One region of the Desulfosporosinus acidiphilus SJ4 genome, then DNA from elsewhere that is predicted to be linked to it. Evidence: riboswitches for the same ligand, from Rfam matches in the RefSeq annotation. Region 1 holds a riboswitch; the other holds the start of a gene.
The links. Region 1 has a riboswitch for thiamine pyrophosphate ahead of purF (amidophosphoribosyltransferase). Riboswitches for the same ligand answer to the same signal wherever they lie in the genome.
Positions count from the first base shown of each region.

Region 2: linked by a shared signal. The riboswitch ahead of thiD (bifunctional hydroxymethylpyrimidine kinase/phosphomethylpyrimidine kinase) and the one ahead of purF (amidophosphoribosyltransferase) in region 1 are both predicted to bind thiamine pyrophosphate.

Region 1 covers NC_018068.1:2,574,856-2,591,481, forward strand. Annotated here, with positions in the region: gene DESACI_RS11750 (hypothetical protein) at 1-373, shown strand, start outside; gene DESACI_RS11755 (hypothetical protein) at 505-1,125, shown strand; gene DESACI_RS11760 (FMN-binding glutamate synthase family protein) at 1,406-2,767, shown strand; gene DESACI_RS24980 (hypothetical protein) at 2,786-2,974, opposite strand; gene DESACI_RS11770 (GDSL-type esterase/lipase family protein) at 2,994-3,806, opposite strand; gene DESACI_RS11775 (ABC transporter permease) at 3,837-4,850, opposite strand; gene DESACI_RS11780 (ABC transporter ATP-binding protein) at 4,834-5,751, opposite strand; gene DESACI_RS25510 (amidohydrolase family protein) at 5,992-6,222, opposite strand; gene DESACI_RS11790 (amidohydrolase family protein) at 6,207-6,938, opposite strand; gene DESACI_RS11795 (MerR family transcriptional regulator) at 7,189-7,575, shown strand; gene DESACI_RS11800 (TetR/AcrR family transcriptional regulator) at 7,650-8,213, shown strand; gene DESACI_RS11805 (oleate hydratase) at 8,375-10,063, shown strand; gene DESACI_RS11810 (DUF3231 family protein) at 10,308-10,835, shown strand; gene DESACI_RS11815 (DUF3231 family protein) at 10,855-11,373, shown strand; gene DESACI_RS11820 (CinA family protein) at 11,934-12,389, shown strand; gene DESACI_RS11825 (ISNCY-like element ISDsac1 family transposase) at 12,552-13,916, shown strand; gene DESACI_RS11830 (DNA alkylation repair protein) at 14,214-14,906, shown strand; gene DESACI_RS11835 (nuclear transport factor 2 family protein) at 14,917-15,324, shown strand; TPP riboswitch at 15,419-15,524, shown strand; gene purF (amidophosphoribosyltransferase) at 15,619-16,626, shown strand, end outside.
Region 2 covers NC_018068.1:2,457,614-2,474,239, reverse strand. Annotated here, with positions in the region: gene DESACI_RS11310 (MarR family winged helix-turn-helix transcriptional regulator) at 1-126, opposite strand, end outside; gene DESACI_RS11305 (hypothetical protein) at 319-528, shown strand; gene DESACI_RS11300 (hypothetical protein) at 600-845, opposite strand; gene DESACI_RS11295 (DUF3786 domain-containing protein) at 990-1,634, opposite strand; partial or broken gene DESACI_RS25675 ((Fe-S)-binding protein) at 1,695-1,817, opposite strand; gene deoD (purine-nucleoside phosphorylase) at 1,883-2,596, opposite strand; gene DESACI_RS11285 (IS1634 family transposase) at 2,702-4,459, opposite strand; gene DESACI_RS11280 (SDR family NAD(P)-dependent oxidoreductase) at 5,536-6,273, opposite strand; gene thiE (thiamine phosphate synthase) at 6,496-7,125, opposite strand; gene thiM (hydroxyethylthiazole kinase) at 7,118-7,930, opposite strand; gene thiD (bifunctional hydroxymethylpyrimidine kinase/phosphomethylpyrimidine kinase) at 7,969-8,772, opposite strand; TPP riboswitch at 8,853-8,965, opposite strand; gene DESACI_RS11260 (DNA recombination protein RmuC) at 9,216-10,553, shown strand; gene cydC (thiol reductant ABC exporter subunit CydC) at 10,701-12,533, opposite strand; gene cydD (thiol reductant ABC exporter subunit CydD) at 12,530-14,272, opposite strand; gene cydB (cytochrome d ubiquinol oxidase subunit II) at 14,400-15,404, opposite strand; gene DESACI_RS11240 (cytochrome ubiquinol oxidase subunit I) at 15,395-16,626, opposite strand, start outside.

The DNA of each region.
Region 1 (16,626 bases):
CAAGAACTTTCAAGAGGGGGTTCAACGTTCGAAAAACGTTCAGGCCAGAATGTCAAAGATTGCCGCTGACATTTCGAAAATAGAGTTTCCAAATGAAGTAATTGTTAAAGGAAAAAAGTACAACATCAAGAATGAACAAGGGAGCATCAACGAAATTAAGGATAACTTTGTAAAGGGATTTACTTTGACATCAAAAGGTTATGATTATGTACCACCCTATATTGCCGGCCAAAATACAAATGCCCTAAACCAAATGAGAGCTTCATTTAGAAAGGCTGATGAAAACTTCCTTAAGGGAATTTTTGATTTGGAAGCCTTAAAAGCAAAATACTCAGAACCCACTGGTAATAACAATATTAAGACTTTTAATTAGTCTTAGAAAACTAATAATGCCGGATTTGAAAGCTTCTCATATGGATCGGAGGGGTAAAAACGAAAAGAAAAGTTTTAATCTTAGGAGTTCTCGCTGTAATCGTTATAGGCTATTTCATTTTTAGAATGTCTATGCAAAACAGAAATGTCAACGCAAATCAGACATGGGAAAACGTAGTAAATGAAGTTTCCTTAGTGCCATTTTTGGCAAGTGCAAATACTATAGGTCAAAACTTAGAATTGCCGGAACGATTAGAATATCGACAAGAAGTTCTTATATTACTTAAGAACTTTTCTGATAAAATATATAACCTTGACTACCAAGGAAGGTTGATAATGGATCAATATGATGCGGCCCATCCCAAGACCATTGAAGAAGGAATACGCTTGTCGAAGGATTCTCAAAAGAAGACTAAGGAAATTTCTAACCAAATTTCTAAACTTGAATTTTCAAAAGAGATCATTATAAGAGGCAAAAAGTATACTCTTACCAGGGAGATGGCCAATATTGAGCTGGTGAAAGGGGACTATATTACAGGATTTAGACTGGCCTCCGAAGGATTTGGTTACGCAGCATTATATTTTAAAAAGCAGAAACCAGATGATCTTCTTAAAATAAGTCAAATGTTCACAAAGGCCAACGAGACCCTTTTTAAGGGTATGTATAATATGGAGATCTTGAAGTCATTGTATGGCGGCACTATCGACTTAGATAAAAAGGTAAATAACATCTATAAGAAGGCACGTCATTAGTACCGTTTCAATTACCTATTTTCTTTGAAGAGAGTTTTATCCACTAGCATTGAGGTTACAAGTAAAACAAAATATTGTCACATTAGAATATCCTAAATGATTTCTGATCGTGGCGGTTGATCTTGAGGTTAATTCGCCCTTTCTTTTGCACATAAATTAGAATGTATCGACACAATACTAAAATGACTACTTTTGGGTTTGATAAATCCAATCGAAGTCACTTTGAATTGCAATTGGGTCAGCTTATTAATCACAAATTCAATCTTAGGAGTGATCAAAAATGTTAAATGAACTGTTATTGCGAATGGCTAACCCTATTACAGACGGTCTATTTGAGAAGATAGTTACTGAGGACTACGCAAAAAGCCCTCTGGTAATGATGACAATCATGGAAAAACTTACATTAAGAGCTATTGCCGAGACTGGAATCAGGGCTGAAACCGGTAAAGCCCTAAAACGTCCTATGGGCAGTCCCTTACGACTTTCGCCTTGGGAAAAACTACTCCTCAATCCCCGTCAACTATTTCAATTACCGACAGCGAAACAGTCAAATATCAAAACGCAAGTAACTATTGGGCCAAATGCTAAAAGACCCCTTCAAATTGACCTGCCGATTCTTATTACAGGCATGTCTTATGGAGGTTCACTTAATCTTAAAATGAAAGAAGCTTTGGCAAAAGGAGCAGCACTAGCCGGTACCGCCACAAACACAGGAGAATCGGCTGTTTCATCTGAAGAAAGGAAAGCTGCTAAATTTCTTGTTGGTCAGTATAATCGTGGCGGATGGTTAAATACTCCGGAGCAACTCAAACAATTAGATGCGATTGAAGTACAACTAGGACAAGGCGCTTGGGGCGGCGCAGTCGAATCTTCAATGAAATATGAAGAAATGGACGAACACTTACGTGAGTTGTGGCATGTCAAACCAGGTGAAACTTCTGGGAAGAAGGCAAGGTTTAAGGGGGTCAATTCTCCTGAGGAAATTATCAATTTAGTCAATCAACTCCAAAAAACGTATGAAGTACCTATTGGGATAAAAATCGCAGCTACTCATTTCATAGAACGTGAACTGGAGATAATCGGCCAGACCAAGGCTGATTTCATTGTGATTGATGGACAGGAAGGAGGGACCGCTGCCGCCGCCCTAACATTAGAGGATGATATGGGATTGCCAACTCTCTTTGGAATAAGCCGCACAGTTGATTGGCTTAGAAAACAAGGAAAAAGGGAACAATTTTCTCTTATAGCCGCAGGGGGATTGCGGACTCCTGGAGAATTTCTCAAGGCTTTGGCTCTTGGTGCCGATGCAGTTTACATCGGTTCAATCGCGATTATCGCTTCCTTGCAAAGTCAAATGATTAAAGCATTGCCTGAGAATCCTGCTCCTCAATTAGCACTCTATAACGGGAGCTTGGCTGATCAATTTGATGTTGATGAAGGAAGCAGGCATTTGGCTAACTTTTTCCAATCATGCAGAGAGGAAATGATTATGGCCCTCCAGGCAATGGGGAAAAATAATATTCGCGATTTGGGGAGAGAGGACTTAGTTTGTATTGATCGGGAAATAGCCGCCGCTTTAAAAATTGGTTATGCAGGAGAACCCGTATTCCGTAGGGGTACAGTTCATCTGGCAGCGAAGTAAGAATTTCCGATAAGCATTTTATCTGGAGGAATGAACCGTCATAACCGGGAGATCCTGGACTCGGTTGGTTACCCCGAGGCTTTCGACTATAACAAGATCGAGGTCATGACCGGGACTCTTTTGGAACGCCTGTTTGAGAAGGAGAGGCGCCTCACCAAGCCAAAGCCATGGATTTGTCATTACATGTTTGACAACTCGACAGACCATAAAGGCTTTGCCGTCTTCTTTACGTTCCCGCGATGACGCTTTCAAGCGACTTGCGGATTCTGTCGGATAGAGCCAGATATCCGGCGGAATTAGGATGGAGGCCGTCGGGAGCGAGATATTTGCCGAGATTGAATTTCATCAAGTCATCACTTGGAATGTAGATGGCTTTGTGATCGCTTTCGATGAGCAGCTCTGTGTTATAATTCCACTCTTGCCAAAGGCTGACCTCTTCCGCGGTGGTCGTTTTTTCATAGGGATTATAAAGACCGAGAAAAACGATATAGGCGTTAGGATTTGAACTTCGGAGAATCCTGAGCGCCTGTTTTAAGTTGCTGAGGTAACTGTCCTCTTTGATTTTGAATTCATCCTCTTGGGCCTGGGGATTTAAGGAGAGAATCGTTCTTAAATCATTGCCGCCGATGGAGAGCAAAATAAAATTCGCTCCCGCAACGGGTTTGTTCAGTCTCCCGTTCTGAAGCTGTCCTAGCAGTCCCTGGCTTTCCAACCCGTTTATTCCTGCATCAGTGACGAGGATATCTTTGGAAGTGTCAGTTTTAATTGCTTGTGGCAGATCAGCGGAGAAGCCTTTGCCTTTTTCATCACCGGTTCCCTTGGCGATAGAGTCACCAAGAATGAGGAGTTGGAGTGTATTGGTGTTCTTAAGCTCTGATTTGGCTGGGCTTCCTGAAGTTTGGGTCATGGCGACTTTTGCAGGCCGAAAGGGGCTATTTTCCGTTGTGACCTTGAGTGCTTGATAGAACCCTCCTGCCAATACGACAATACCGGCGATGGCTATTGTGAAAACGGAGTACCAGATCGTCTTCTTAAGCATGCTAATTTCTCCCTGCATCTGCAATTTGGACTAAACAAGGATGTCTTTTTTAGTAAAGTAAAGAAAACTAACGAAAGTTGCCACCAAGGCCCAGACGAAGAGCACCGTGACTGAGAAGAGCATGTTCATGCCATCAACCGGCTGGACCGCTCCTGACAAATAATCGGTAAGTCGCAGATTAACCATGAACAGGTAATGTGTAAGGGTCCAGTCGGAAAGAAAGAAGCTAATGAAATTCCCAGCGATAAGGGTGGCCAAGATAATCCCAATTGAAGCAGCCGTGCTCTTGACAAGGACAGAAATCATAAAGGAGATGCTGCCCACAACGACGGCTACAAAGAAAGCCAAAGAGTAGACCATGAGAGAAAACTGCCACTCCTGAACATTGAAAACTCCGGAAGCGTCCAATTTCCCGGCCAGGACCTTAAACCCGGTTGCGACCGGCGCCATCCAGCCGCCAAAACCGAAGAAGAAGCCGGAGATAAGAGCGGATAGCAAAAAGGCACAGAAGACCACTACCACTTCCAGAATGATCAAAGCCAGATATTTGCTTAGGAGGATTTTCCACCTGGGAACATTCCGAACAAGGAGAAGCTTAATCGTCCCGCTGGAGGATTCTCCAGACACCATATCTGCGGCCAATATGACAACAAGCAAGGGCAGGAATAAGAAGATGGACTGTTCCATGAAAGTCGCCGTAAATTTTGCGGCGGACTGATCCAAGGGGTTGATGTTGTTGTTGAGATCATATTGCAGCTGCTGCATTCTTACCGTTAGAGACGATTGGCTTTTAGCATCCATGTAGGGGCTGTCCAGCCTGCCTTTCATGTCAATCAACTGCTGTTCCGCCAGTTTGCGCCAGTCAACCGTTGCCGTAATCCCCATGCGCTGTGTGAGCTGCGCCTTGGTCCTTGCCAAAGTTCGGTTTTGACCATAGGCGAAGACGGAGATCAAGATAACCAAAATGATCAAGACAAACATAAGCCGCTTCTTAGCAATCATTTTAGTGACTTCGTTTTCAATCAGGCTAAACAATTTGATCACCTTCTGTAAGGCCGAGGAACAGCTCTTCGAGAGTATTCTGCTTTGATGAGCAGTAGGTAAGTTCCAGGCCTTCTTTTATTAAGAGTTCATTAATCTCGGCAAGGGATGGTTCGCCGAGACGGGCGCTGACAGTGTTCTTTTTCAATTGAACCGCCTTGATGTTCCAATGTTCATCAAGGAGTGCGATCGCTTTTTGTGGATCATTCAGCTGCCACTCGATCTTGTCCTCGTGAAGGAGTTCCTGGACTGCGCCGGTTTTGATGACTGTTCCTTGCTTAATAATTGAGACCGTATCGCAGATTTCCTGTATTTCCAAGAGCAGATGACTGGAGACAAAGACCGTCATGCTCTCTTCGTAAGCAAGTCTGCGGATCAGATTTCTGAACTCCGTGATGCCGGCCGGATCCAACCCGTTTGTGGGTTCGTCAAGAATTAAGAGTTTAGGTCGGGAAAGCAGGGCCTGAGCAATGCCCAAACGTTGGCGCATGCCTAGAGAATAGGTGCTGATTTTGTCATTGATCCGATGTTGGAGTCCAACCATCTCCACCGCATCGCGGACACGCTGCTTGCCTATTGTTTTGTTCATGGCGGCATATTGAAGCAAATTTTCCATCCCGGTCAAGTATTTGTACATATCAGGGCTTTCAATGATACATCCGACGTTGGACATTGCTTTAACAAAATCGTGGGCGACAGAATGGCCACAGATCGTCACAGAACCCTCCGTCGGTCGGATCAAGCCAACAATCATGCGGATTGTCGTCGTCTTCCCGGCACCATTCGGCCCGAGAAAACCAAAGATTTGAGAAGGATAAAGGGTGAGATCAATATGTTTTATGATCTCTTTTCCCTTGATAGTTTTTTTTATGTTTTTCAATTCCAGTACCGGAGTTTGTTGCATTCTTTTTTCCTCTTTACATTTTCACTCGAAATAACTATGCATTTTCGGACTAATTCGTGCGACTGGGGCGGAGAATACTCTTATATACTAATTCTTATGGTATCAATAAGCAACTCATTGCAGGGAAATATTAAAGAGGAAATAGCCGCCGAGCATCACAAACCAGAGGTTTTGAGGAAGCTAGTAAAAGATGATGGAGACCTTATTTGTAGGAAATTATCAGCGAACAAGTTGGTGTTGTTACAAACGCAGGAGTAGTTCAGCATTGCCATGAGCGATTTTTTCCCTATCAGTGGCGCTGACAGGCAGCTGAGAAAGGAAAGCTCGCCCTTTTTCCATTGAGCCGTAAGGATAGTCTGCCGAGAACATGATGCGGTCGCTGCCGACTTCCGACAACAGATTCAGGAAAGCAGCGTTAAAATTGAAACCACTAAACGTGTAATGGACATTCTCTCTTAGGTAGGCTGCCATAGGGCGCTGTAATTAGTTAGATTCGGCTGCAGAACTTGATCGATCCTTGGCATCATGAAAGGCAGAGCTTCGCCCAAGTGGCCTATAATGATCTGCAGCTTGGGATAGCGGTCGAATACTCCGCTGAGAATAAGACGCAGGATATGGACAGCAGTTTCGATATGCCATCCCCAGCCTGCCGACGAAAGTATACGGGTTACCTCAGATGAGAAGTTGCCTGTATAGTAGGCGTCGATTACCGGCTGCGGCGGTGGCGCTGGATGCAGGTAAATGGGTACCTGGAGCGTTTCTGCCCGTTCCATGATGGGCCAAAAGAAACTGTCGTCCAGATAGCGGCCCTGTATGTGACCATTGATCACCGCACCTTTGAAACTATATTGGCAAACCATACGTTCCAGTTCATCGGCAGCGAGGTCGGGAGCAGCTGCCGGCAGGGCTGCAAAGCCCGCAAAACGGCTGGGATGACGTTCTATCGCCGCTGCCAGAAGGTCATTGGCGCTGCCGGAGATTTTCAACGCCTCCTCCGCCGTTAACGACTCAGTACCGGGAGAGGTCAGCGAGAGCACCTGCATGTCGATACCGGCGGCGTCCATTTCAGCGATTCGACGTTCGTCTAGGTCGCACAGTTGCTCATCTTTGTTATGAAAGGATTGTCTGCCAAATCTGTCAATATATCCCTGAAAAGTAAAATGCTCTTCAAGAGTAATAATGCGCATTATTATTACCTCCCTTAATTTATCTGATAAATATTCTTCATCTTTCCGGCTCGCCAGGGGAGTTTCTTCCTGACTCTAACTGCTCTTCTACATATAGATACTATTGATTTTTCAAATCTTCCTCAATCCAGCGCAAAAGATACTACGGGGGGAGAAGATACTTTACTTCGCCTCCTTTTCTTGATATGTTTACTTTATCGCCTTCGAGTAACTCGAAGTCAAGCGTTTTTACAGAGAAGAGGCAGAGTAATTGTACACAGTCAAAGAAATAGCTCAAAAAACTAATCTCACAGAGCATACAATCAGATACTATACTGACAAGGGCTTGGTACCGAACATACATCGTGACAACTATAATCATCGCATATTTGACGAGGAATCTCTTAATTGGCTGATCAGGGTGAAGTATCTCAAGGATTGCGGTATGTCAATAAAGGATATCAAACACTTTGTTGATCTATACCTAGAAGGAGATTCTTCAATTCCTCTCCGTTATGAAATTATTTTAAAATACAAGGAGATTGCACGGGAGCAATTGGAGGAGGCAACGAGAAGAGTTGAATTTATGGAAGAAAAGGCGAAACGCTATCATAAAGTCATAAATCAAGTGATTTCGGATGATTCAAATCCAAGGTAGCTACAACCCATCACATTGCCAGGGGGCTGGCCCGGAAATACTTCTTCTATAAAAGTGTTACATCGGAGGATTATATGGCTAACACTGCAATTACGCAAACGGCACTTGCTAATTCGTTAAAAAAGCTTATGTTGTCCCACTCTATTAACCAGATTCATGTCAGGATGATTACTGATGATTGTGGATTTACAAGGCATACATTCTACAATCATTTTCACGATGTGTATGAACTGCTGGGCTGGATCTTTAGCCGTGAAGTAATCGACGGTGTTGATCAATACTGCACGCTCGACCAATGGCAGCAAGGTCTGCAGTTGATCTTAGAATATACGGCAGACAATCGCATGATCTGCCTTAACACTTACCGTTCCTTGGGAAGAGACCATTTAGAAGCATTTCTGCAACGTGTGTTTTATCGATTTTTGTTCAGGATAATAGAAGATATTTCTAAAAGCATGGTGTTGGCTGAAGAGATTAAGCTTGAATGTTGTGAATTTTATTCAAATGCCCTCATGGGTGTGTTTATTTCCTGGCTAAAGAGGGATTTACGGGAAACTCCTGAGCAAATGTTAAAGCAAATCGATCAAATGATGAGTGGGAACATTGTAAATACATTAAAAAAATTCGATAGAAGCTGAAATTACACAATTTCTATAATGTGTGTAATTATTGCACACGTATCCCGTTTTGTTCATTGAGCACTCTTTTGATTTGTACTATCTTTTTTATAGCAAGACTTTCGGATCGGTTAAGTAAGTCTGCATCCAAAGATATCTTGCGTGAAAGGAGAGTGCTTTTTATGTATAACTATGAAAGAATCAATCCAAAGGCTCCAAAGAACATTGAAAAAAGGCATGCTTACCTTATCGGAGGCGGAATCGGTTCTCTCTCTGCGGCAGCATTTCTGATTCATGATGCCCATATGCCGGGAGAAAATATTCATATATTGGAATCACTGGATCGTCTCGGAGGGTCAATGGATGGTGCAGGAACGGCTGAAAAGGGGTATACTGCACGCGGGGGACGCGAAATCGAATCGCATTTTGAGTGTTTCAGCGAACTGTTTAGTTTTATTCCCTCGCTTTCCGACCCGAAGGTCAGTGTACTTGATGAATTTCATCAACTAAATATCGATGAGCCGATTGAATCCCACTGCCGTTTGGTAGAGAAGCAGGGTACTCCGGCGGATTTCTCTTCTTTCGGTCTCAGCACAAAAAATGCTCTGGAATTGGCGAAGCTTCACATGCTGACAGAAGAGGCGCTGGGAGCAACTACCATTGAACAATACTTTACTCCCGAATTTTTCAAGACTAACTTCTGGTATTTTTGGGTTACAATGTTTGCCTTTGAGCCGTGGCACAGTGTCGTTGAAGTTAAACGATACATGGAACGTTTCATGCACCTGATTGATGGAATGAACCGATTGAAAGGCATCCTGCACACGGATTATAACCAGTACGATTCACTAATTTTGCCATTAATTACATGGCTGAAACAGAACGGGGTGCAGTTTGCATACGGCTATACAGTAACCGACATTGATTTCGATTTTTCCAACGATACGAAGACTGCAACCGGCGTCCATTATTCCAAGGACGGTAAAACCGGCAAGATTTCAGTCACCGAAGATGATCTTGTTCTCTTCACAAACGGTTCAATGACTCAGAATACTGAGCGTGGGGATTTCAATACTCCCGCTCCGCTTAACCGATCGGACGATAAGGGCTGCTTTTCCGTTTGGGAGAAAATAGCCGTAAAGTCACCGGATTTCGGTCATCCGGAAGCATTCTGTTCAAATATTGACAAAACAAAGTGGATGAGCTTTACAATAACCTTAAAAGACGATGATATCGTGTTCCCGCATATTCTGAATTTGACAGGTGACAAACCGGGTATGGGGGGGCTGGTTACAATCAAGGATTCCAGCTGGCTGATGAGCTGGGTTGTGCCAAAACATCCGCATTTTATCGGTCAACCTGACAATGTTAAGGTTCTATGGGCATATGCACTAAACATGGATGTACCAGGTGACTATATCAGGAAAACTTATTCCGAGTGTACCGGACGTGAGATGTTTGAGGAACTGCTTTATCACATGGGACTCAAAGACAGTATTTCCGAAATTTTGTCGCACACGGTCAATGTTATTCCGGCAATGATGCCTTATATCACGTCTCAGTTTATGCCGCGTGTGGCAGGCGACAGGCCGAATGTGATTCCATCAGGCAGTAGGAATTTCGGTTTCCTCGGACAGTTTGCGGAAATTCCGCATGATTGTGTATTCACCGTTGAATACTCGGTCCGCAGTGCAATGATGGCCGTATATGGGCTGCTTGGCTTAGAAAAACCTGTCGAACCGGTTTACCCCGGATGGTATGATCTACGGGTACTAACCAAAGCGGCAAAGACCTGTCTTGGTGTGAGTTCGCTTAAAGATATCCCTCTTGGGCTTCTTTTAAAGAACCTTGAAATCGGAAATTTGTTATAGAATCCAATTTCCGATTTCAAAATGCATATGATTCCTCGCTCTAACTAGTGTATTAATTTCATAATATCCTTGGAATCTCTTGACACCCGCTGAACGACTCAATGATGAAACAGTAGAAAGAAATAGAAGACTATACAAAGAGGGCACTTGCAATGATTGATGCAGTGTCCTCTTTATATATAAGTATAAATGATAAGAATCGGGTAACAATAAGATGAAGAGGATATAAAAGGGAGTATAAAAAATGGTAGATATTATGGATAAAATCCAAAAAGTCGCTGATATCGGTAAATCAGTCAGTGAAAAACAGGAAATTATCAATGTGGTTGAAGTTTTTTATATTTGGGATGTTTTAGTCACTAAGCTGGATGCTTTAGAAAGCATTCAGATTTTTGAGCATATGATTGAAGATAATGATTTGAAGATCATCAAAAGCAAGGTAAAAGATGGCATTCTCAAAGGGATTGAGGATATGGAAATAATAATGCGCGATTACGATTTGCCCTTTCCCATGAGGCCGCCGGCAGATGTTAGTTCAATAGTTTATATGGAATCAGTTAAGGATAGGGATATTTTTCAAATGTTTTATGAGATAATTGCTGCTTTCTTCCCGGTTCTGGGCATAGGTTTTATGCAAAGTACCACTCCAGATGTTAGAAAAAGCCTAAAGAATCACTTGCTCTTAACCATTGAATTACAGGAAATGCTAGTGGAATACGGTAAGTTAAAAGGCTTTTTAAACCATCCACCTGCCTATCGTACATATAATTAGAATAAATGAGGTTGAGACTATGGAGATATTAAAGTCCCTTGAAAAAGTTTCCGAAATGAACAAATCTCTTCGAGAAAAACAAAGAACTATCAATGTAAGCGAGGTCTATCATCTCTGGAATCATTTGATGCAGAGATACAATGTCATGTATATTACTAACCTTTTAAACAGCTCAGTACAAGATACTGATTTTAAGTTAGTCATTAATCACGGAAGCAAAATTCTGATGAAACATATAGAGGCATTAGAAAAGGAGCTTTTGAATTACGGTATACCTTTGCCACTTAGACCACCAAAACAAGTCCAAGAGACGTCAAGTTCCGAATTGATATCAGACAGATATATTTACAGGCGGATATTAAGTGGTATTCAGGCATTTTTACCGGTACATAATATGGCTTTTATTCACAGTACTTCACCAAAAATCAGGGATTTGTTTATGTCGTTTATGAATGAAGAAATGAAAGTATATGATAAATTTCTTGAATATGGAAAAATGAAGGATTATTTAATAAAACCACCTATGTACAGACCTTAGTTGTTAAACTTGATGACAATCTGTCGAGGATTACCATACATGCCGATCCCCGGCAGATAGTACCGTAGTCATCTGGAAAATAATCTGGCAGCCGAGTCACTGCAAAAGGGGTTGTGTAAAAACTTAACTCAGAAAACCAAAAGTGGGGCAAAATAGCCAAAGGCGTTATCATTTCACTGCTATAGTGAAGTGACAACGCCTTTCTTTAGTGATTAGGGAGGCAAAAGTGAGATTGCAATGCGAGGGGAACAAGTTTTGGCACAGTCCCGATTATTTACATTTGAAGAAGAACCTTAAGGTTGAACCAGTCTGATCGGAGATGTTCAAATGTTTTTATCTGAATTCCAGGAAAGGTCATTATCTTTTTATGCCGATATTACTTGGTTGAGATATAATTAAAAAGTTATAATATATAAGTATTTTCGCCTTAAAATGATGATTATTAAGTGCGATACTGGTAGTTAAGTAGTTATATCCGTATTAATTCCCTAATTCCCAAAAGAAAGGTTTGTGAGAGGGAGGAGCTATTCCTCAAACATCATTTAGGAGGCAGAATTATAATGAATGCAGAAAGAGTTGTCGCGTTGCTTAACGAGTTGTCTGCGACAATCACAACGGTTGAGAGCTGTACAGGAGGACATATTATTTCCTCGATTACAGATGTAGAAGGAGCATCGAATGTCACACCAGGGGGGTATGTTACTTATTCAAACCGGCAAAAACTTGCTATTGGAGTTCCTGAAGTTATTATTGAGAAATACGGCGTGTATAGCTTAGAGTGTGCAAAGGCCATGGCTATAGCAGGTCAGAAGAATACTCAAGCTGATTTTAGTATTGGGGTAACAGGGACTTTCACAACTATTGATTTACATAATGAAGACAGCGAGCCAGGAGTTGTCTATTTCGCCGTAGTATTTAAAGCGGAGCAAGCAATAGCTGAAAAAATAAATGTACCGGTCATGAGGAGGACTGATCAAAAACAATTTATTACCGAAATCATACTTAGATTCCCCTGAAAAACTAACCGATATTTTCAAAATGGCCAAAATAAAAGGAATTCCCAAGGATTTGGTAGAAATTTAGAAGTGACAAGCAACCAAATTCTACTACCCTTTTGGAGAATTCCTAGTTTTTAGATTCTCCAAGAGGGTGAAAAAATCCTTTCAGGGGGTCAAAAAATGTTACGTCTTCACAATGAGCAACTTACTATTTGGGATTTTGCTTTACCTGAGCAAGTTCTAGAACTAAGCAAGGAATTAAAGACTATCGATGAACTTCTGGATGATGAGAAATTTATGCGGCCTTTCCTTTCTCGTTGGAATATACGTATTGGCCGACCGACAGTTCCTGTCGAAACCTTTCTTCGTCTCATGTACCTTAAGTTCCGTTATGAGTTTGGTTATGAAACTCTCGTTGCAGAGGTTAGTGACAGCATTAAATGGCGTCGCTTTTGTCGAATTAACTTAGATGCGACAGTTCCTCATAGTACGACCTTGATTAAACTGACTCAAAAGTATGGAGAAGACATCGTTGAACAGCTTAATGAAGCTCTCGTTGTTAAGGCTTCTCAAGACAAGATTACTCGGAGCCGGAGACTTCGCACGGACACAACGGTGACGGAATCCAATATTCATTACCCTACGGATGCTCAGCTCTTGGCCGATGCTATTAAATCGATAACACGCCAAGCTCAAAGCCTTCGAGAAACTGCGGGTTCGACGATGCCCAAGATGATTGAACGCTGTCGTTCAGCGAAGAAGCGAATTTTGGAAATCGGTAAAACACTTAAGCGGCGTAATCATCAGGCTGTTGAAGAAGTTCGTAAGATTACCGATAAATTAGTTGATAAAGCCATTGAAACTATGACTAACGCCCATCAGATTATGGATAAAGCCGAAGAAGCTCTAGGCGAGCAGATGAGCAACACTACAAAACGCAAGATTGAGAAACTCGATAAGGTCATAGTCACCGCCGACAAAATTGTGAATCAAACACTAAAAGTCAACGGCGGAAACACCCACATTTCGAATCGAGTGATTAGTCTTCATGATCCAGATGCACGGCCGATTCAAAAAGGGAAATTAAAGAGTCCGACAGAGTTTGGCTATAAAACAGAGATCACAGAAAATGAAGACCGCATTATAACCGATTATAAAGTTCATGTTGGAAATCCTAGTGATGACAGTCTTTTGGTAGAAACTGTTAAACGTCATATTTCTAAAACAGGAAAAGTGCCATATTCAATCGCTACCGACAGAGGTTACAGCAGCGGTAAGAACCAAAAAGAACTGACTGACCTAGGAATCAAACGAATATCGATGCCTAAAAAGGGCAAGAAGAGTAAAGCACAGGCATCTCACGAAAAGCAGAGATGGTTCCGACGATTGCAAGCTTGGAGAGCTGGCGGAGAAGGTACCATAAGCATTTTGAAACGGAAATATGGTCTAGGGAGAAGTCTGTCCCGAGGCCACCAAGGTGTAAGTACCTGGGTGGGATTTGGGATATTAACCTACAATTTGAGACGAATAGCGGCCCTGATTTAGAGGAAACCGAGAAATGGCAAGGGGTATTTGAGTATAAAGCTTAAAAACTATGTTGTTTCCAGACGAGTTTAAAACGAGTATTTTTTAACCGACTTTTTCAGGGGAATCTACTTAAAAGAGTCTTGGATGTTCTTGAATCTATACAGAAGGCACTCTTAAATTTTAACCTCAAAGAGTAAACTCACCACCGGAATGTTTGGGAAGAAGAAATTTGATGAACAAAACAGCGGCAAGCCGAACAGGAGAAGGCTAATTGATTCCAATTAATAATACTTAGTTGAGGAAAGGTGAAACGATATGAATGGGATAGAAGAAAAAATCCGACGACGGTTATTCGAGCTGCAGGATCTGAAATACAAAGAGTTTGCCAGCAAACTCATGCCGACGGTAAACCCGGATACAGTAATCGGCGTCCGTACGCCGGATCTACGGAAGTTAGCCCGGGAATTTTCCAAAACGCCGGAGGCTTTGGAGTTTCTTAAAATCCTACCGCACGCGTATTATGAAGAAAATAACCTGCATGGCTTCCTCATCGAAACGATCAAGGAATATGAGGGTGCCGTTGCCGCCGTTGAAGAGTTTCTGCCGTACATAGACAACTGGGCAACCTGTGATTTAATTTCTCCAAAGATATTTAAAAAGCATCTGCCTGAGCTCTACGAAAAAATCAATGTCTGGCTGATATCCGGCCGAACCTATACAGTGCGCTTCGGGATTGGAATGCTGATGAGCTTTTATCTCGATGATTCTTTCCGGACGGAGATGCTTGAGCTTGTGGCGGCTACCCGGTCGGATGAATACTATGTCAACATGATGATCGCCTGGTATTTCGCAACGGCATTGGCTAAGCAGTACGAAGCATCTTTGCCATATATTCAAGAACAACGCTTGGAGAAGTGGACACATAACAAAACTATTCAGAAAGCGATTGAGAGCTACCGAATCAGTGACGAAGCAAAGGCGTACCTGCGGACACTGAAAGTAAAATGAGGAATAAGAAATGTTGGATAAACTTGAAGATGATGAACTGAATAATTTCATAAAAGAATATGATAAGTGCTTTCTAGAAAGAAATATAGAAAGATTAAAGTTATTTTATCCTGATGATGACAGCGAATTAGTATATTATGATAATCACAAAAATAATGATACATATTCTGTAGATGAACATCTAAAATTATTGCGAGATTTTTTTCAAAATGGTAAGAAAACCGAATCAGGAGCAGTTGAAGAACTGATAATGGAAAACATTCATTATTTTAAAACAGAAAGAGCTGCGTGTGTATGTTTTTATGCAAGGTATAAAAGTTTTCCTAAACCAGCAGTAAGAACAACAATGTATTTGGAAAGGAACATAGAGGCATGGAAGATCAAGCATGTGCATTGTTCATTCGAGCCAGAAAAATAATCTGCCATTTTCCTCAAAATCCTATCTCTTAACTCTTTAATGATATATACGTTTACATTTACTTCTTAAGTATGACGTTGTATAATAAAACAAAATTAATTGCTAGGGGTGCCCAAAAGTGGCTGAGATAGAGCTATTGCTCTTGTCCCTTCGAACCTGATCTGGTTAATACCAGCGTAGGAAAGCAAATCGTTTAATATTGACTTACATTCATTGAAGCATAGTTTACATGAGTCAAAACGACAGCTTACCAACGGGTAAGCTGTTTTTTATTTGGTCTGGGAGGATTTCCACATGAATTGCGAACATGATAAACCAAAGGAAGAATGCGGAGTATTTGGCATTTTGGGGTCTGAAGATAATGCTGCACGTTTGGCTTTTTCTGGATTAAGGGCTTTACAACATCGAGGACAAGAATCCTGTGGAATAACCATATCTAACAAAATTTCAATGAAAACCTATAAAGCTTTAGGACTCGTTACCAGTGTCTTTAACGATGGAATTCTCGACAGCCTACATGGAAGTAGTGCAATTGGCCATGTGCGTTATTCGACAACCGGCTCGAATCACATCAAAAATGCCCAGCCGTTAACTCTTTCCACACAATTTGGAGAAATCGCTTTGGCTCATAACGGCAATATCATGAATGCCCAAGAATTGCGTTTATCTCTGACCCGGGCCGGTCATCGTTTTGAGAGTACAGCAGACAGTGAAGTAATTCTACATTTAATAAATCAACAAGCTTCTTCCTTGGAAAATGCAATTAGCAACGCATTAAATAAATTATACGGGGCCTATTCTTTAGTTGTCATGACGAACAATGCCTTAATTGGCATTAGAGATCCTTTTGGACTCCGGCCGCTCTGCTTAGGTCGCTTAGGAAAGGCTTACTGTTTAGCCTCTGAAAGCTTTGCCCTTCAATCAATTAACGCAACTTTTATCAGAGATATCGCTCCCGGAGAGATGATAATTATTAATGAAACCGGGATACAATCACATCAAGTAGTTAACACGTCAAAAACATGTTGTTGTGCATTTGAGTATATTTATTTCGCTCACCCAGCCAGCACAATTGATAGTATTAATGTCGAAAAAAGCCGCTTTTGGATGGGGCAAGAATTAGCCAGAGAATATCCCATAGATGCTGATGTAGTGATTCCCGTTCCCCGTTCCGGGCGTCATGCGGCATTAGGCTATGCTTCTGCAAGGCGGCTTCCTTTAGAAGAGGCTTTACTAAAAACTACCCAATATGATCGATCGTTTATACAACCTGCTCAACCGTTAAGAGAACTGGTAGTGACT
Region 2 (16,626 bases), 120 kb from region 1:
ATAAAGTCTCATCATCAACCCATATCCACTGCCAATATTTAAAGTTTCTAACCTTTTTGTTGAATAGGACTGACCATAACGATAAAGGGTAGAAATGTATCGGCCGATTAAATACTCATTTTTCAAACTTACCCCCACCTTAAATCATTGACCCATGATTAGTTTTAGATTAGTTGCAATAGCAACCTTTTTAGATTATAAAGCAGATTAGTTGTTATTGCAACTAATTTGTCCTTAAATGTTTTCCAGTTATTTTTTGCTTGAATAAAACAAACCCAGGATATTGGCATATATTGGTTAATAAGGAGGTGCCAAAAGATGTTTCTTGGAAGAAATCGCGTCTTGAATCAAGGAGGAGAACTCGGCAGTACGGATGCAGGGGAAAATACTGAATTTTTAAATCAAGTAAATCGACCCATGCCAAACGGCATGCAGCGTTTCCTAGCGAAAAAGGGTATTAGTTCCTATGATGACTTTTCAAACAGGGTACAATACGCTCCTCGAATGCCATTCAGAAGAGTTCGTTAATCTTGTCTATCAATTTCGCAAGCTCATGTTCATATAAACAGCCGCCTCATGAAAGGAGGCGGCTGTTTATGTTATGGTTTCAATCTTAAATTGTCTGATCTATATTCAGGAGTAATATCAATAACTTCACCCGTGGAAAAGTGTTTCGAAGGTTTGTGAAACAGTCCGGAATATTTTCTTCTCCAATATAAGCGCAAAATCCCGATTGCTCCTACCATGATAACTCCTATTAAGATGATTCCGAAGGTGAAGGCTGCCATGGTGATTACCACCCCAAAAATTGCGATAGACCAAAGAACTTTGGACAATTTTGGCATATTTCCCCCTCCTAGACTGTAATTAACAACATTATTCGTAGCGCACAGCGGTACAATTCCCAAGTATGAGGTAACATACCGCCCTTCCATAGATGGCGTTGAAACTTAAAACCTTCATATTAATAAAATAATTGATCAGCTATGCTAAATTACACTAACTCCGTCTCTTGGAGAGCCTAAGTGTCGTAAGGAAATTTTTCGAAACATCACTAAAAGGCCCATGCATAGTCGATAAATGGAATCTATATGAAGATTTGTTCCTGCAGTTTCATCAAAAAATACATTGATTTTTGACTCAAGGTCTTCAGTTAGTTTAGTATAGCATATTAGAATAGGCACTTTAGGTAATGGATACAAGGCGAGGGAAATATCTGAATCAAAGTGAGCTTTAACTGGTTTTCCGCTAAAAATATATATCATATCTTCGATCAAATCCGGATGGGCATCTAGAAGCAATTTTAAAGGCTTTTCAAACCTTTGATGAAAGAAACTATTCCATACTGTCTCCTTGCTTAATTCCCTGAAGGGAACCCATTTTCCGGTCGGATCATTGCCCGCTCCTTGAATGATATAATTGAGTAGCGGTGTTATAACCCAAACGTTGAGATGGCAGTCAGATATTACATTACCTTCAGAATCAACTGTGAAATCCTTTCCCAAGCACCTAATACTCAGTTTTTTTCCTGAAAGACCGGCTCCTAATCGTTCTGCTGATTTAGAAAAATCTACTCTGCTAATTTCCTTTTTTAATGGTTCAAGGACATTTTTAAGTTGCTCTTCCTGGGTCAATTGCCGAACGATTTTCCCTTCAATTTCCTCGATGAATTTCCTATCTAAATGAGGACATTCTGTAAGGTGTTTTTCTCCCTTGATTATGGCAGATGCAAAGGCCAGACAAGAAGCCAAGCCACAAAGTTTGCAATTTGATTTTGGGAGTAACTTATATACTTCTAAAGGATTATCCAAGGGCATTGAATTTAACCCCCTTTGAAACATACAACAAGATCAAAGAAATTTGCAATTAATCATCCTATTGATTAAACATCCAGTTCTAAGGTCGTTTGCAGAGCGATCTCGATCATGTTGCGGAAAGTTTTCTGCCGCTCTTCGGAGGTTGTGATTTCGTGGGTAATAAGACTATCACTTACGGTCATAATCCCAAGTGCTTTTACCTTAAACTTAGCCGCCAACGTATATAAGGCTGCTGCTTCCATTTCCACTGCCAAAACTCCAAACTTAGCCCAGTGTTTCCATTCATCAGGGTCATCGCCGTAAAACGTATCGGTACTTAATATATTTCCCACCCGAACCTGGACTCCCAATTTTTGCGCATTATTATAAGCTTTCATAAGCAAGGAAAAATCAGCCGTTGGAGCATAGTCCATGTTATTAAATCTAAGCTTGTTCATGCTGGAATCCGTAGATACACTCATGGCCAAAATGACATCTTTTAGGTGAATATCGTCCTGCATGGCACCGCAAGTTCCAATGCGAATTAAATTCTGAACCTTATATTCAGTAATAAGTTCGTTGACATAAATTGATATTGAAGGCATCCCCATACCTGTTCCTTGCACAGAGATACGTTTTCCTTGATAGGTTCCTGTAAATCCATACATTCCTCTGACTTCATTATAACAAACAACATCTTTGAGGAACGTTTCCGCAATGAACTTTGCCCGCAATGGATCGCCTGGCAAAAGAACAGTACTTGCAATCTCACCTTGTTTAGCACCAATATGTATACTCATGAAATTCACCTTCCTAATTAAACTATATAGCCCGAGTTTGGCGACATTTTTTACCAGTACTGGACGTAGCAAGGCTTTAGACCATGTGTAAATTAATTTTTGTCACTACAACGTGTTTTTCAGTAAGAAATCATCAAATTGGTTGATCACTTTTGGTTTCATCATTTTTTCGCAATGAAACAATTTGACCCATTGTTCCTGCTGTTCCGTCATCTCCGTAATAGTTAGAGAACGTTGGGTAGAGCTTTTTAAGCCAACCTGATTTAATTGACAACTGCTTACCTGCCTTAGTAGCTCTTCAGATGATAGTGCGATTCCTGAATTCCTGAGGATTATCTCGATTGAGTTTATCAGCAAGTAAGCTATAATGCATATGCTCACATGGGCTTTTACACGTTCTGGCCGTGTCAAATAGATAGGGCGTAGAGCAAGCTGTGATTTCATCTCGCGGAAAGCTTCTTCAATCTTATTTTTCTCTCGATACTTTTGAATCACATCCCTTTGTGGTATGTTCAAATCGTTCGTAATAAAACAGGTTATTCCGTCCAATCGCCTTTTCTGCTGTTCCTTGTTCTTATCAATCTCGGCCGATAATCGGAAAGATTGTACAATTCGTGTCGTCTTATCACTTTTAGTTACTGTCAGTTCAATAGGCGTAACAGTCACGAGAAGTACCGATTTGAGTTTTCGTTTAGCAATCATTGTCTTGATATCTCGCTCAATCGTTTCCTTATTACGCGACTTTTTGGCAACCGCCAGACTGTCATTTTTCTCCGTGATCCAAGCCATGGCCTGAGCTACTCGCTTTTCTCTTGATTCAATGTCCTCATAAAATCGAGTAACATCAAAAGAGAAAATGAATCGGCGCTGATCAATTTGCCCCTCACGTGTATAAAAAAACTGATTTTCATCCGTTGGCTGAAATTCATGAAGTGCTAGTATCTGCTCATAATCATCTTTTGAAGCAGGCTCTGGCATGAATTCGTTGAATAGCGAGTGGCTAGCCATCTCATCCTTGTCCATTGCCGACAAATAGGTGAGTTCTTGCCGTTCAAGAAGGTTTAAATGATCATCGGACACCATGCCTCGATCAAATACAAGATGACATCGAGTCAAACCAAATCGTTTTTTCAATTCTTTGACCACGTCAGGCAGCGTGGTGACGTCCTGAGTGTTACCTTCAAGCACCTTCCAATAGAAAGGAGAACCAAGAGGAGTAACCATTAATGCGATTACAATTTGTTGCAAGTCGGGGCGGTGATCTCTCGAATAACCCAGCTTGGCAATAACACATTTGCTACCTTCCAAATAAGTTGAAGTAATGTCATAGAAAAAGCCTTCCCCGACTGAAGGATCAAACTGCAGAAGTTGCTGATAGAGATGAGCCTGTAAGGCAGATTCCCGCTTGTTCAGATCATCTAATTCACGATAAACAGCAAAATCAGAAGGTTTGGCTGAACTACGGTGTATTGCTGGTAAAACCGTATCTTGAACCCACTCCATGACATGGATTTTACTTCGAGGTTCTATACAACGATTGAGGACCATCGCTTCTGTAAGCAAGCCATTAGAGAAAAAGCGATGCAAGTTGAATTTCTCCCACAGCGAATGTAATAGAAGGATGGGTAGAAACATCCAATGCTTTGTGACTACGATATCGGAACTCTTAGTAAGGGAAAGATCAGCATCCTGCTGAACCTGAAGAATCATTTTCATCCTTGTGGCATCCTCGTCGGATAAAACACCAAGGTTTTGAATGAGACGGTGCTTGGGTTTTCCATCTTTATCTCGATAAGAAGCAACAATTTTGTAGTAACTGTAGGTTTTGCCTTCTTTTTTAATGGTAACTTTCTTTAGAAACATTTGTAGCCTCCAAGAGCAATATATTAGGACTACAAATATTATATCACAAATACCTATAATTAGGTATATTTTTGATTTATTTTGCTAATTATTTAGGACTACATATTTAGAGGTGAGGCCTGAATCCCTTGCGCCGCAAGGGATTGGAAATATATGTCGCCAAACTCGGGATATAGTTTAACTTATTTTACCTGATCCATTTATGATCTGTCCACTTTATAAAGCTATTATTCAGATTTAACATAATTGGGAAGTATAATATGACTGCAAATAAGCCTGCCAAGGGGCAGGCTTATTTGCAGTCATTTGGACATCATCCAAATTAAATTTTTTCAGAATATCCTCTTAGAGACTGTTAGTAGAACATCTGCATTTGCACAATCGTTAATTTTAAAAGGTTCCCTCCGATTATGCTGTCCCGGAGGGACAAAGAGGATATACATGAAAAAGACTTAAGGACAGTTGTCCTTACGACTACATTATACAATATTGAGAAGGGGTTTGCCTCGTGGTAAGATTAGGGAACTATGGCAGTATACAACTGGAAGTTATACTTTCTAACAGGTAAAAAAGGCCACTTTATAGTGGCCTTTTTCATAGTAAATAATCCCGCAAAGTTCCCCTAGAATTAATGGATAAACGGCTCTGGATTAATTTTTAACATTCTCAAACCATACAGACTATAAACCAAATTAAGTTAGGTTAGCAAACTAATCTCGACAAATCCTCCACTACTTCTGATTAATTGTGTTCCGGGTACAATCCTCTGAAATCTCGACTAAATTTCTAAGCTGAATCAATGATTAACTGATTACCAAAGAAAATTCACGCGGACTTACGAAAACAGAGTAACACGGAGGAACTTTGCGGGAAAGCTTTCATAAAACTGAAAGAAACTACCTGCATAGGTAGTTTACCATCCATCGAATTCAGCATCTGTAATACCGCAATGCTGAAACTTCCGAGGAATCGAAACGTTACCTAGCAATGCCCTAACAAGAATTTAACCGAATCGTTTTATTTACTGTTTATAATTCTATTATAATCAGTTTTATTCTCTTGTCAAGAGCATTTAGTTAAATAAAATTCCCTCCATCAACGACAATCGTCTGCCCTGTTACAAAACCGGCATGAGCGATAAGAGCATAAACAACTTCAGCAATGTCCTCCGGCGCAGCTACTCGGCCAAGAGGAGTGCCTGCGGCCAGGTGCGCAATATGTTCATCCTTTCCCTCTACCCACCGGGTCTGCACGATTCCCGGGGCAACCGCATTAACCCTTACTTCAGGGGCTAATACACGTGCTAAAGATTTGTTTACGCTGATAACGGCTGCTTTCGATGCGGAATATGCAATAGAACTGCCTAACCCCGTAAGACCGGCAATTGATGCCATATTAATAATACATCCCCGGGTTTTTTTTAGTTCAGGGGCCGCTGCGCGGGAGCAAAAAAACGTTCCTTTGACATTAACTCCCATGATGTCATCCCAATACTCGTCTTTTAACCCTTCAAGGTCAACATGATCTACAAAGTGCGTCATACCGGCATTATTGATAAGAATATCTAATTTCCCAAAATCATTGATGACTTTCTTGACCATGATTCTAACTTCCTGATCATTCGCTACATCTGCACGGTAAGTAGAACAACGAACACCCAAGCTTTCTGCCTCAGCCTTCGTTTTTAAAGCATCCGCTTCCGAGCGGGAATAATTAATTGCAATATTAACTCCGGCTTTAGCAAGTATCAGAGCGATGGCTCTTCCGATACCGGTGCCACCACCAGTAATTAGAGCCACATTCCCTTTGAGCATATGAAATCCTCCTTATTATACTACTGATATGTTTCTTGATTCATTGTTATAATGTATATTGTTTTCAAGTATATCGCACACTTTAAAACTCCACAAGCTTAATTCCCAAGAGACTAGGTAGTAAAGTGGCAACGACTTTGGCTATTTGCACCCGCTTTTGGTTTTTCGAGTTAATATTATATAGTGTCCCCGAAATTTCTTAACTAGAATGAAAACTAGGCTTTATGAACTTGCAAGAAGTTTGCGAAAATCATGAGCCGCTTGGTAAATATCATCTTGAGCCAGAATAGCTGATACAATGGCAACACCGTCTATCTTAGCAAACATCACTTGCCGAATAGTTTGCTGGTTGATTCCGCCAATGGCAACCACCGGGATTTTCACAGACTTTTTAATAAGCTCAAGCTCATGAAGACTGACAAGTTTAGCATCGGCTTTTGTTGAAGTGCTGTATATGGCTCCAGCTCCAAGATAGTCTGCCCCTTGTTCTTCAGCCAGAAGAGCTTCGGCTAAGCAGCTGACAGAGACCCCTATTATTTTATCGGGAAATAGTTCTTTTGCTTTACTCATGGGAAGGTCATCTTGACCAACGTGCAATCCTTCGGCATTGACTGCCAGTGCTATATCTAAACGATCATTGATGATCAACGGTATTTTATAGCGTGATGTTAGGTCTTTTAACTCATAAGCTATGTTAAGAAACTCTCCGGTAGATACTGATTTTTCCCGAAGCTGAACCATGGTAACTCCGCCTTGGATGGCAAGTTCAACACTTTGAATTAAATCTCGACTGCCTAAGAGCACCCTATCCGTAACTAGATATAAACTATAATCCGCCTTCATTTTACTCATAACTGATCTTACTTTCTTGGGCAAGTAATTCAGGAGTCAGATTATAGATGCTGTCAAACAAACGGGCCCGGAACGTTCCAATTCCTTCTCCGTGGTGGAGAGAGGCATGAGCAATTTCCCCCGCTAATCCCATACAGGTGATTCCCGCAATTGTCGCAGCAAAATAATCCTTTGTCACGCCGCAGAAGGTTCCGATTAAGGAAGTTGTCATGCAGCCGGTCCCGGTAACATCAGCCAATATCCGGTGACCGTTGTTCAATTTACACACTTGTTGTCCATCAGACACAACATCGGTTTTTCCTGTGATAGCAATAACACAGTTGAGAGTGAAGGCGAGTTTTTTAGCAACAACACTGCTGTTATTTTCATCAGCCAACGAATCTACGCCTTTGATAGCAACTTCTTGGCCTGCTATGACGCTGATTTCGGACATATTTCCCCTTATAACTTCTGGGGTAAGGACTTCAATCAATTTTTGAGCAGTTTGCGTTCTCAGCTTTGTTGCTCCAACACCAACCGGATCTAAGATAATGGGAACCCCCAACTCTTTGGCTCGCGTTCCGGCAAGCAGCATGCTGTCGATGGTCCTGGAGTTCAACGTCCCGATATTGAGAACTAATGATGAAGCAATCCCGACCATTTCTGCAACTTCCGCCTGATCATCTGCCATAACCGGGGAGCCCCCCAAGGCAAGGACAATATTCGCACAATCGTTTACCGTCACATAGTTAGTTATGTGATGTATTAAAGGTTTATTTTCCTTAATCAATTTAAAATTGGTCATGATTCTTTCACGCAGTTCCATTTTTATCGCTCCTCTTTCCTTACATACGTTTCGCAGTATTAATTATTAAATCCCGCTTTTTGGTAAAGTGAATAAAAGTGATGAGTAGGTCCAACACCTTTCCCAATATCCAAAGAATGTTCAATCGCTTCTATAATGTAATCTTTAGCCAGCGAGACAGCTTCGCTTAACGGATAGCCCAAAGCAAGATTGGATGTTATGGCAGAAGACAAAGTACAGCCAGTTCCATGAGTGTTCTTTGTCTTTACACGCTGTGAAGTATAATACTTAAAGTTCCGACCATCGTAAAGAATATCCGTTGAATCGTTTTCGAGATGCCCGCCTTTGAGAAGAACATTTTTAGCCCCCATCTGATATATGTATTTTGCTGCACTCTCCATCTGGGTAAGGTTCTGAATGGTCATTTTTGTCATAACCTCAGCCTCTGGAATATTAGGGGTTACGACAGTTGCTAAAGGCAAAAGTTCACGAATTAAAGTTAGCTCTGCTTGAGGGTTTAGCAGATGGTAGCCGCTTTTTGATACCATAACCGGATCTATAACAATATTCTTCGGCGCATAAACTTTCAATAATTCTGCTATAATCTCAATGGTCGATATTTGTGAAACCATACCGACCTTTAATCCATCAACTTCAATGTCTTCAAAAATCGCCTTAATTTGTGCAGCGATCACCTCTCTTGAAATATCTTGTACCGCAAAGACGCCTTGGGTGTTTTGAGCAGTTACAGCCGTAATAACACTCATCCCAAAAATGCCATGGGCAGAAAAAGTTTTTAAGTCTGCTTGAATCCCTGCCCCTCCGCTGCTGTCGGAGCCGGCTATAGTTAATGCCTTTTTCATGATTTTCCTCCCTTAGGATTACTATTTGCCAGAGAAAAAGAGCTCAAACCCTGCCTAGGATCTGAGCTCTTAATATTTTCATAAAAAGAGTAACTGCTTACCTACGCTGGCATTATCCAGATCAGGTTTTAGGGTCTCAGACTTTTTAGGGTCTCAATCTCAGCCGGCCTCTCCAGCTCCCCCGCTTTCAAATTTATCCACTTTTCCTTAATCTAACATGGTCAAATTTCAAAGTCAACACTTAATGACTGACGCCCTTTGAAACAGAATAGACTTAATAGCGAATTTGTTTTCAACGATGTACACTCGGTTTAAGCAAGTACAAATCTTTCAATTTGTTATCCTTTGATTTTGAAATCTAACGACTTCACGAAAATTTTACGAAAAATGTCCGTCAAATGTGCTAATGTAATATTAAGACTTAAACTACAGGAGGCATTTTGATGGTCGACCCAATGCTTATAACCCTAATCGTTCTTGTATCTATTTCAATCCTTTTGTTAATTCTCTTGTTGCTGCGCACCTCTAAAAATTCCTTGACTCCTATTACCGGCAAATTTGAGCTGTTGGAGAAAAGCCTCGAACGCAGCGAGCGGTTGGTTCAGGGGGAAATTTCCAAAAACCGAGAAGAATCTATGCTCAATTCCCGTCAAGTGCGTGAAGAACTTAGCCAAACGGTGCATACCTTTAATAATTCTGTTTTAGCACGTATGGCAGAAATAGCTTCTCTCCAGCGCAATCAATTGGATATCTTTTCCGAACAGTTAAATTCTCTTACCAAAACCACAGATTTAAAAATGGAACGACTGCGTCAAACTGTAGAAGAACGACTTTCGCGGATTCAACAAGATAACGCACAGAAGTTAGATCAAATGCGCGCCACTGTCGATGAAAAACTCAGCGCCACTCTTGAACAACGCTTAGGGGAATCCTTTAAATTGGTCAGTGAACGGCTCGAAGCTGTATACAAAGGGTTGGGCGAAATGCAGACCTTAGCCTCCGGTGTCGGGGATTTAAAGAAAGTCTTATCCAATGTAAAAACCCGAGGAATCATGGGCGAGATTCAACTGGGTAATTTGCTTGAGCAAGTACTTACGCCGGAGCAATATGCTACAAATGTGGCGACGAAGCCTGGCAGCAATGACCGCGTTGAATTTGCAGTTAAACTGCCGGCCCGCGATGGTCAGGACAGTATTCTTTGGCTTCCCATTGATGCCAAATTCCCCTTAGAGGACTATGAACGATTAATGGAAGCACAAGACCAAGTGGATATCCCACACATTGAAGAGTTCGGAAAATCTCTGGAAGCTCGCCTAAAATCGGAAGGCAAAAGTATCCATGATAAATATATCGCTCCTCCCCACACGACAGATTTTGGCATCCTATTTTTGCCTGTGGAAGGTTTATATGCCGAAGTTTTGCGGCGTCCCGGTTTATGTGAAATTCTTCAGCGAGAATATAAGGTCATCATTACCGGGCCAACAACACTTGCCGCCTTACTTAACAGTTTACAAATGGGATTTCGAACCCTTGCCATTGAAAAACGGTCAAGTGAAGTTTGGAATCTGCTGGGTGCCGTAAAAACGGAATTTGGCAAGTTTGTTGAAATTCTCGAAAAAACGCAAAGAAAACTTCAAGAAGCAAGCAATACCATTGACACCGCAACTCGAAAATCCCGAACCATCGTACGCAAACTAAAAACTGTTCAATCTCTGCCCGTGAACGAAACGGACCTGTTATTAAGACAAACCGAATCTGACAATGCCGAGATTGAAGAATAGGAAAATCATGAGCAGAGCTGCCAAATCCTTATTTGAATTTGACAGCTCATTATTTTGGGCACCCTTAATATTGCGTTAATTATTCTGTACTAAACTTAGATTAAGCTAAAGATTATTCTGATTTCACCTAAGTTGATCATTTAGATCTTAATTAATGAATCGATCTCTTTTCCATAACTCCCAATATGCCCCTTCGTGCTGTAAAAGTTCGGCATGAGTTCCTCTCTCGATAATCCTGCCTTCCTTCAGCAACAAAATCTCGTCCATTATTTCCAATCCCGAGAAATTATGGGTTATTAAAATAGTTGTTCGACCCTCCATAAGTCGGTAAACCTCGTTTAGTACCTCACTTTCAGTAATCGAATCAAGACCTGCTGCTGCTTCATCCAAAATTAAAATCGGTGCATTCTTTAATAAGACGCGGGCAATGGCTAAACGTTGTCTTTGTCCTCCTGAGAGCTTAAAACCGCCTTCACCAATGTAACTGTCATAGCCATTGGGTAAAGAAGTAATGAATTCATGGAGCTTAGCCTGACGTGCCGTATCCATGAGTTCCTGATTCGTTGCAGAGGGTTTTGCTAAGAGAAGATTTTCTTTGATAGTTGCATTAAAAAGATAAGTCTTTTGAGTTACGACTCCGATTATCCTCCTTAACTCCTCTATGTCATACTCTGGTAGACTATGATCCCCTAAGGAGATCTCACCTTTTTCACAGTCCCAAAATCTCAGGATGAGGTTAATAATGCTTGTTTTCCCAACTCCGCTTGAGCCGACGATGGCGACTTTGCTGCCTTGAGGGATGGTAAACGAAACATCCTTCAAAACCCAAGGTTCTGTCTTTTCATATCGAAAGCTTACTTCTTGAAAACTAAGTTTCAAGTTGTCTGCTCTGGGGATAAGCTTTCCTGGGTTCTCTCTTGAATCTTCGTTTTTACTTGAATCTTCATGTTCTCTTGAATCTTCATGTCTTATCTTATCGTTTTCCCTATTATAATCATGTTTCTTTCTATCTCTGCCATCTTTTGTCTCTTCCGGCTTCATTAGGTCTAAGAGTCGATCCGCCGAAACAAGGTTCTGTTCTAAGTGGTGAGGAACAAGGGCTAAAGGAAAGACGGCTTCAAAACTGCTTAACGTTCCAAGGGCTAACATCCCTAAATTAACTCCATTCAGTCTTCCCTTTTCCACAAGCAGAATTCCTAAGACCAGGATAAGCCACATTCCCAGATTAGCGATCAACCCTGTCAGGGCTGCGGAAAAAGCCGCTAATTTTGTTATCTTTCGTTCGCACTCAATCAACTCATCGTTGGTTTCTCGGAATTTGATCAGGTGATCCCCGACCTGATGATATGACAACAGCTCCGTCATGCCCAAAAGTCCGTCAGCGACTTGGGTATTCAAATGCGCCTTAAGGAAGATAATCTGAGCCCCGATACCCTGTCCCAATCTTTTAACCAGCCAAGGAACTATGACCCCCGCTATGACAAAACAGGCGGCAAGGATATACGAAAGTCGAATATCATAATTCGCTAAAAATATTCCATAGCCAATAAGAACGAAAAAAGCCGCTATAGGTGGTGCGAAAACCCGAAGATAAAAGTTCTGTTGTGTCTCCACGTCCGCCACAATGCGGCTCAATAAATCTTCACTGCGCAAGCCGCCTAAACGAGCTGGAGCAAGAGGTTCTATTTGCTCGTAGAACTTGACCCGTATCTGACTTAAGACCCGAAATGTGACATCATGAGATAGGTAGCGTTCCAGGTAGCGAAATACTGCGCGGGAAAGTCCAAAGAAACGGACACCTACGATGGTCACCATTAAATCAAGAATTGGCGGGTGAAGAGCTGCTCGAGCAAGCAAATAGGCCGAAGCAGCCATTAGACCAATATGGCTCGTAATGGTTAGTACACTTAGAAAGAGTGCCAAGAGAATTCTTGGCCAATAAGCCAGCATCAAACGGGTTAACCAGCCTATACTTTTCATAAAGAGCTCCCTCTTGCTTTCCTGACCAGGTCATAGTAAAGCCCTTGTTTTTCCAACAAAACCTCATGATTTCCTTCTTCAACAATCCGCCCCTGATCCATAACAAGTATACGATTTGTGTGCTGAATCGTATTGAGCCGATGAGCAATGATTATGGAGGTCTTGCCTTGAGTTAAATTATTCAGGGCGTTCTGAATAGCATCTTCACTCTCTAGATCTAAAGAAGAAGTTGGTTCATCAAAAATGAGCAGCGGAGCATCTTTTAAAAAGATTCTGGCCATTGCAATTCTTTGAGCTTGTCCCCCGCTTAAGCGATATCCGCCTTCCCCCAGGATTGTGTCATATCCCTGAGGAAATGACATAATAAAACCATGAGCATTGGCAGACTCGGCAGCATTGATTACTTCTCTCATCTCCGCCTGAGGCCTTCCGAGAAGGATGTTTTCTAAAATACTGCCGGCAAATAGATAAGGGTTTTGAGAAATATAACCTATTTGTTCCCGCCAATTGTCCATGGAGATAGTCTCTAGCAATTTACCATTAACATAAATTTGTCCGGACGTGGGTTCAACGAAACCCATTAACAGTTGAACCAAGGAAGTTTTTCCTGCCCCGCTGGGACCCACAAGAGCAATGCTTTCTCCGCTGCTTAGAGATATATTGATATTTTGTAAGGCAGGAGTTTCATCCTGGTCGTAAGTCAATGAAACGTGCTCAAAGGTAATCTGATAAGTTTCCGCAAGTATATCTATGGTACAGTGATCAATGCCGGACTTCGCCATCGTTGGCAGAGGCGCATCAAGGATCTCATAGATTCTCACTGCCGCATTTACCCCGGATAATCCGGCATGGAAATTTAGGCCAAGAGTTCTTAGCGGAGTGTAAAATTCAGGAGCAAGCAACAGTAGAAATAACCCGGTGGAAAAAGATAGAGTGCCATAGACAAGTCTTAAGCCAATGGCAACAGCTACCAGAGCTGTACTCATTGTTGCGAAAAATTCGAGCATCAGGGCTGATAAAAAGGCGATCCGTAAAACACTGAGGGTTGATTCTCGAAAAGAATTGCTGACTCTGGCGATGACTCTGATTTGATCTTTAGATCGCCCGAAGACTTTTAGAGTGGTAATTCCCCGCAAGATATCTAAGAAATGCCCGTTCATCCAGCTAAGACTCTGCCACTGCTGCAAGGACTTCTTCTCAGCTAATTTCCCGATCAAGATCATAAAGATGGGGATTAGAGGTCCGGTCAAAAGAAGAATACTTCCGGATTTCCAATCTTGTGGAAATACGAAGGATAGGATGATTATAGGTATCATGACTGCCAAAAGAAGTTGAGGAATATATTTGGCAAAATAATCAACCAGTGAATCAGTTCCACTGACAAGAGTAGAGATTAACTCACCGCTTTTTTCTTTTCGGATATAGAGTGGACCTAAGGTAAACAAACGATCGATCAAGCGCTGCCGCAAATTGCTTTTGACCCGTAAGGCTGCTTCTTGGGCAAAGACTTCACTTCCCCATTGAAAAAGTGCTCTCGTTAAAATAATACCCAGTATTATACCAAGGGCAACGCCAACGTTTTTTAAAGAAAGGCCTTTCAGGAAAACATTGGCTACCGTTTGGGAGAAAAACCAAGCTTGAGCCACGGCCAATAAGGCAATCCCACAGCCTAAACTTAGCGAGAGAAAGAGGAATCCCCTGACATGATTCGCTTCTTTAACCAGACGCCGATCAAACAATTAATTCATCTCCTAAGTTTTAACGGTGAATTCACATAAAAATGAGGGCTTTTCCCTTTGGCATTCTAGATTTAAATCGAAGGAATGCTTTAAGAACAGGCCCTCATACTATTTTAATATTTGAGACTTAATAATGTAAGTCTTTTTCGGTAACACGCTTGCGAAATACCCAGTAAGTCCAGCCTTGATAAAGTAAAACAATAGGAACCATGGTGAGAGCAACAATGGTCATGATTTTTAAAGTATAGGGACTAGAAGAAGCATTATAAATTGTCAAACTCCAATTTGGGTTAAGACTCGAAACCATAACGCGTGGGAAAAGTCCCCAAAACATCGCCAGGGTAAATAAAAGAATGGTCACGCCATTAAGGATAAAGGAAGCTTTTGCTTTTTGTGAACGCAGCAGGACGTTGGCCAAGATAAGAGCTATGCCGGATGACAGCAAGAGGATTCCGGCCCCTGTGTGCGAGAAGAGATCCGTCTGAACGTACGTTAACCCCGCCATAATCAGTACGATCAAAATAGCTCCTAAGCCCAGACCGCGAGCTGTTTTCCTCGATCGATCAGCCATTTCTCCTGTGGTTTTGAGACTAAGGAACAAGGCGCCATGGAAGGCGAAGACAAAGAGAGTCGTTAGCCCGCCTACAATTGTATAAGGAGAAAGCAGAGTAAAGAAAGTCCCGACGTATTGCATCTTAGCATCGATGGGTACTCCCTTGATTAAGTTTGCCACAGCAACTCCCCAGAGAATCGCTGATAATAAACTGCCGGTAAAAATTGCCCAATCCCAAGTGTTTCGCCAACCGGAGGCTGAATGACTGCTTCTGAATTCGAAGGCCACACCTCTTATAATCAGGGCTACCAAAACGAAAAACAACGCCAGAAAGAAACCGCTGAACAAGGTCGCATACCAATTGGGAAAAGCGGCAAATATGGCACCGCCTGCTGTAATCATCCAGACTTCATTGCCATCCCAATGGGGGCCGATGGTATTAATAATCATTCGACGTTCCACATCATTTTTACCGAGGATAGGCAGTAATATTCCTACTCCAAAATCAAATCCTTCCAGGAAAAAGAAGCCCACAAACAAGACCGCAATCAAGATAAACCAAAGAATATTTAAGTCCATAATGACGCCCCCTTCATTTCATGATCCATTATTTCCGGGCTTGCCTCTTCAGGACCCTTCTTAATGAATTTAACTAAGAGGTAAACATCCGCAATAGCTAAAATTGCATAGATGAAGGCAAAACCGGTCAAAGCAATGAGCATGGAAACAGCTGATACGGAGGTAGAAACGCCCGCCTCGACTTTTTGCAGTCCATAGACAATCCAGGGCTGACGACCGACTTCTGTCAAATACCAACCTGCAGTATTCGCGATATATGGAACTGGAATTGTAAATAATAAGAGCTTTAAAAACCACGTCTTCTGTTCTAAGCGCTTTGTTTTGTAGAAATACAACCCTAGAAGAACCATTAACACCAGCCAGAGTCCTGCGGCAAGCATGATTCGAAAACTCCAGAACAACGAGGTTACTGGAGGTATATAGTTACCTGGTCCATATTGCTTGATATCGGCTGCTTGAAGTTCTTTGATTCCTTTAACTTCTCCAGTAAAGCTATCATAGGAAAGAAAACTTAACAAACCGGGGATTTCAATTTGGGCATTATTTTTTTCCTTTTGTTGATCAATAGAGGCGACTAACAATAAACCTGCCGGATTTTCAGTATTCCAATGTGCTTCAGCAGCCGCCATTTTCATAGGCTGTGTTTTAACAAGATACATACCTTGCAAATGCCCAATTCCAGTAACTCCGAAAGTACTAATGATACCAAATACGACAGCTATATGAAATGAACGACGAAAAACGTCCGAATGGTTCTTCTTTATTAGATGATAGGCGCTAATTCCCATAACGAAAAATGCTGCTGTGACAAATCCGCTGAGCACCGTATGGGGAAACTGATAAAATACATGGGGGTTCGTTACTAAAGCAAAAAAATCAGTCATTTCAGCCCGGCCATTACGCAGAGTAAAGCCAACGGGTTCTTGCATAAAAGAGTTAGCAATTAAAATCCATAAGGCCGAAAGATTGGAAGATATCGCAACTAGCCAAATACTAAGTAGATGTACTTTTTTGGACAATCTATCCCAACCAAAAACCCAAACTCCTAAGAATGTTGATTCTAAGAAAAAGGCCAGTAAAGCTTCAACTGCTAAAGGAGCTCCGAAAATATCTCCGACAAAACGTGAATATTCAGACCAGTTCATGCCAAATTGAAATTCTTGAACTAAACCTGTTACTACGCCCATAGCAAAATTAATCAGAAAGAGTTTACCCCAAAATT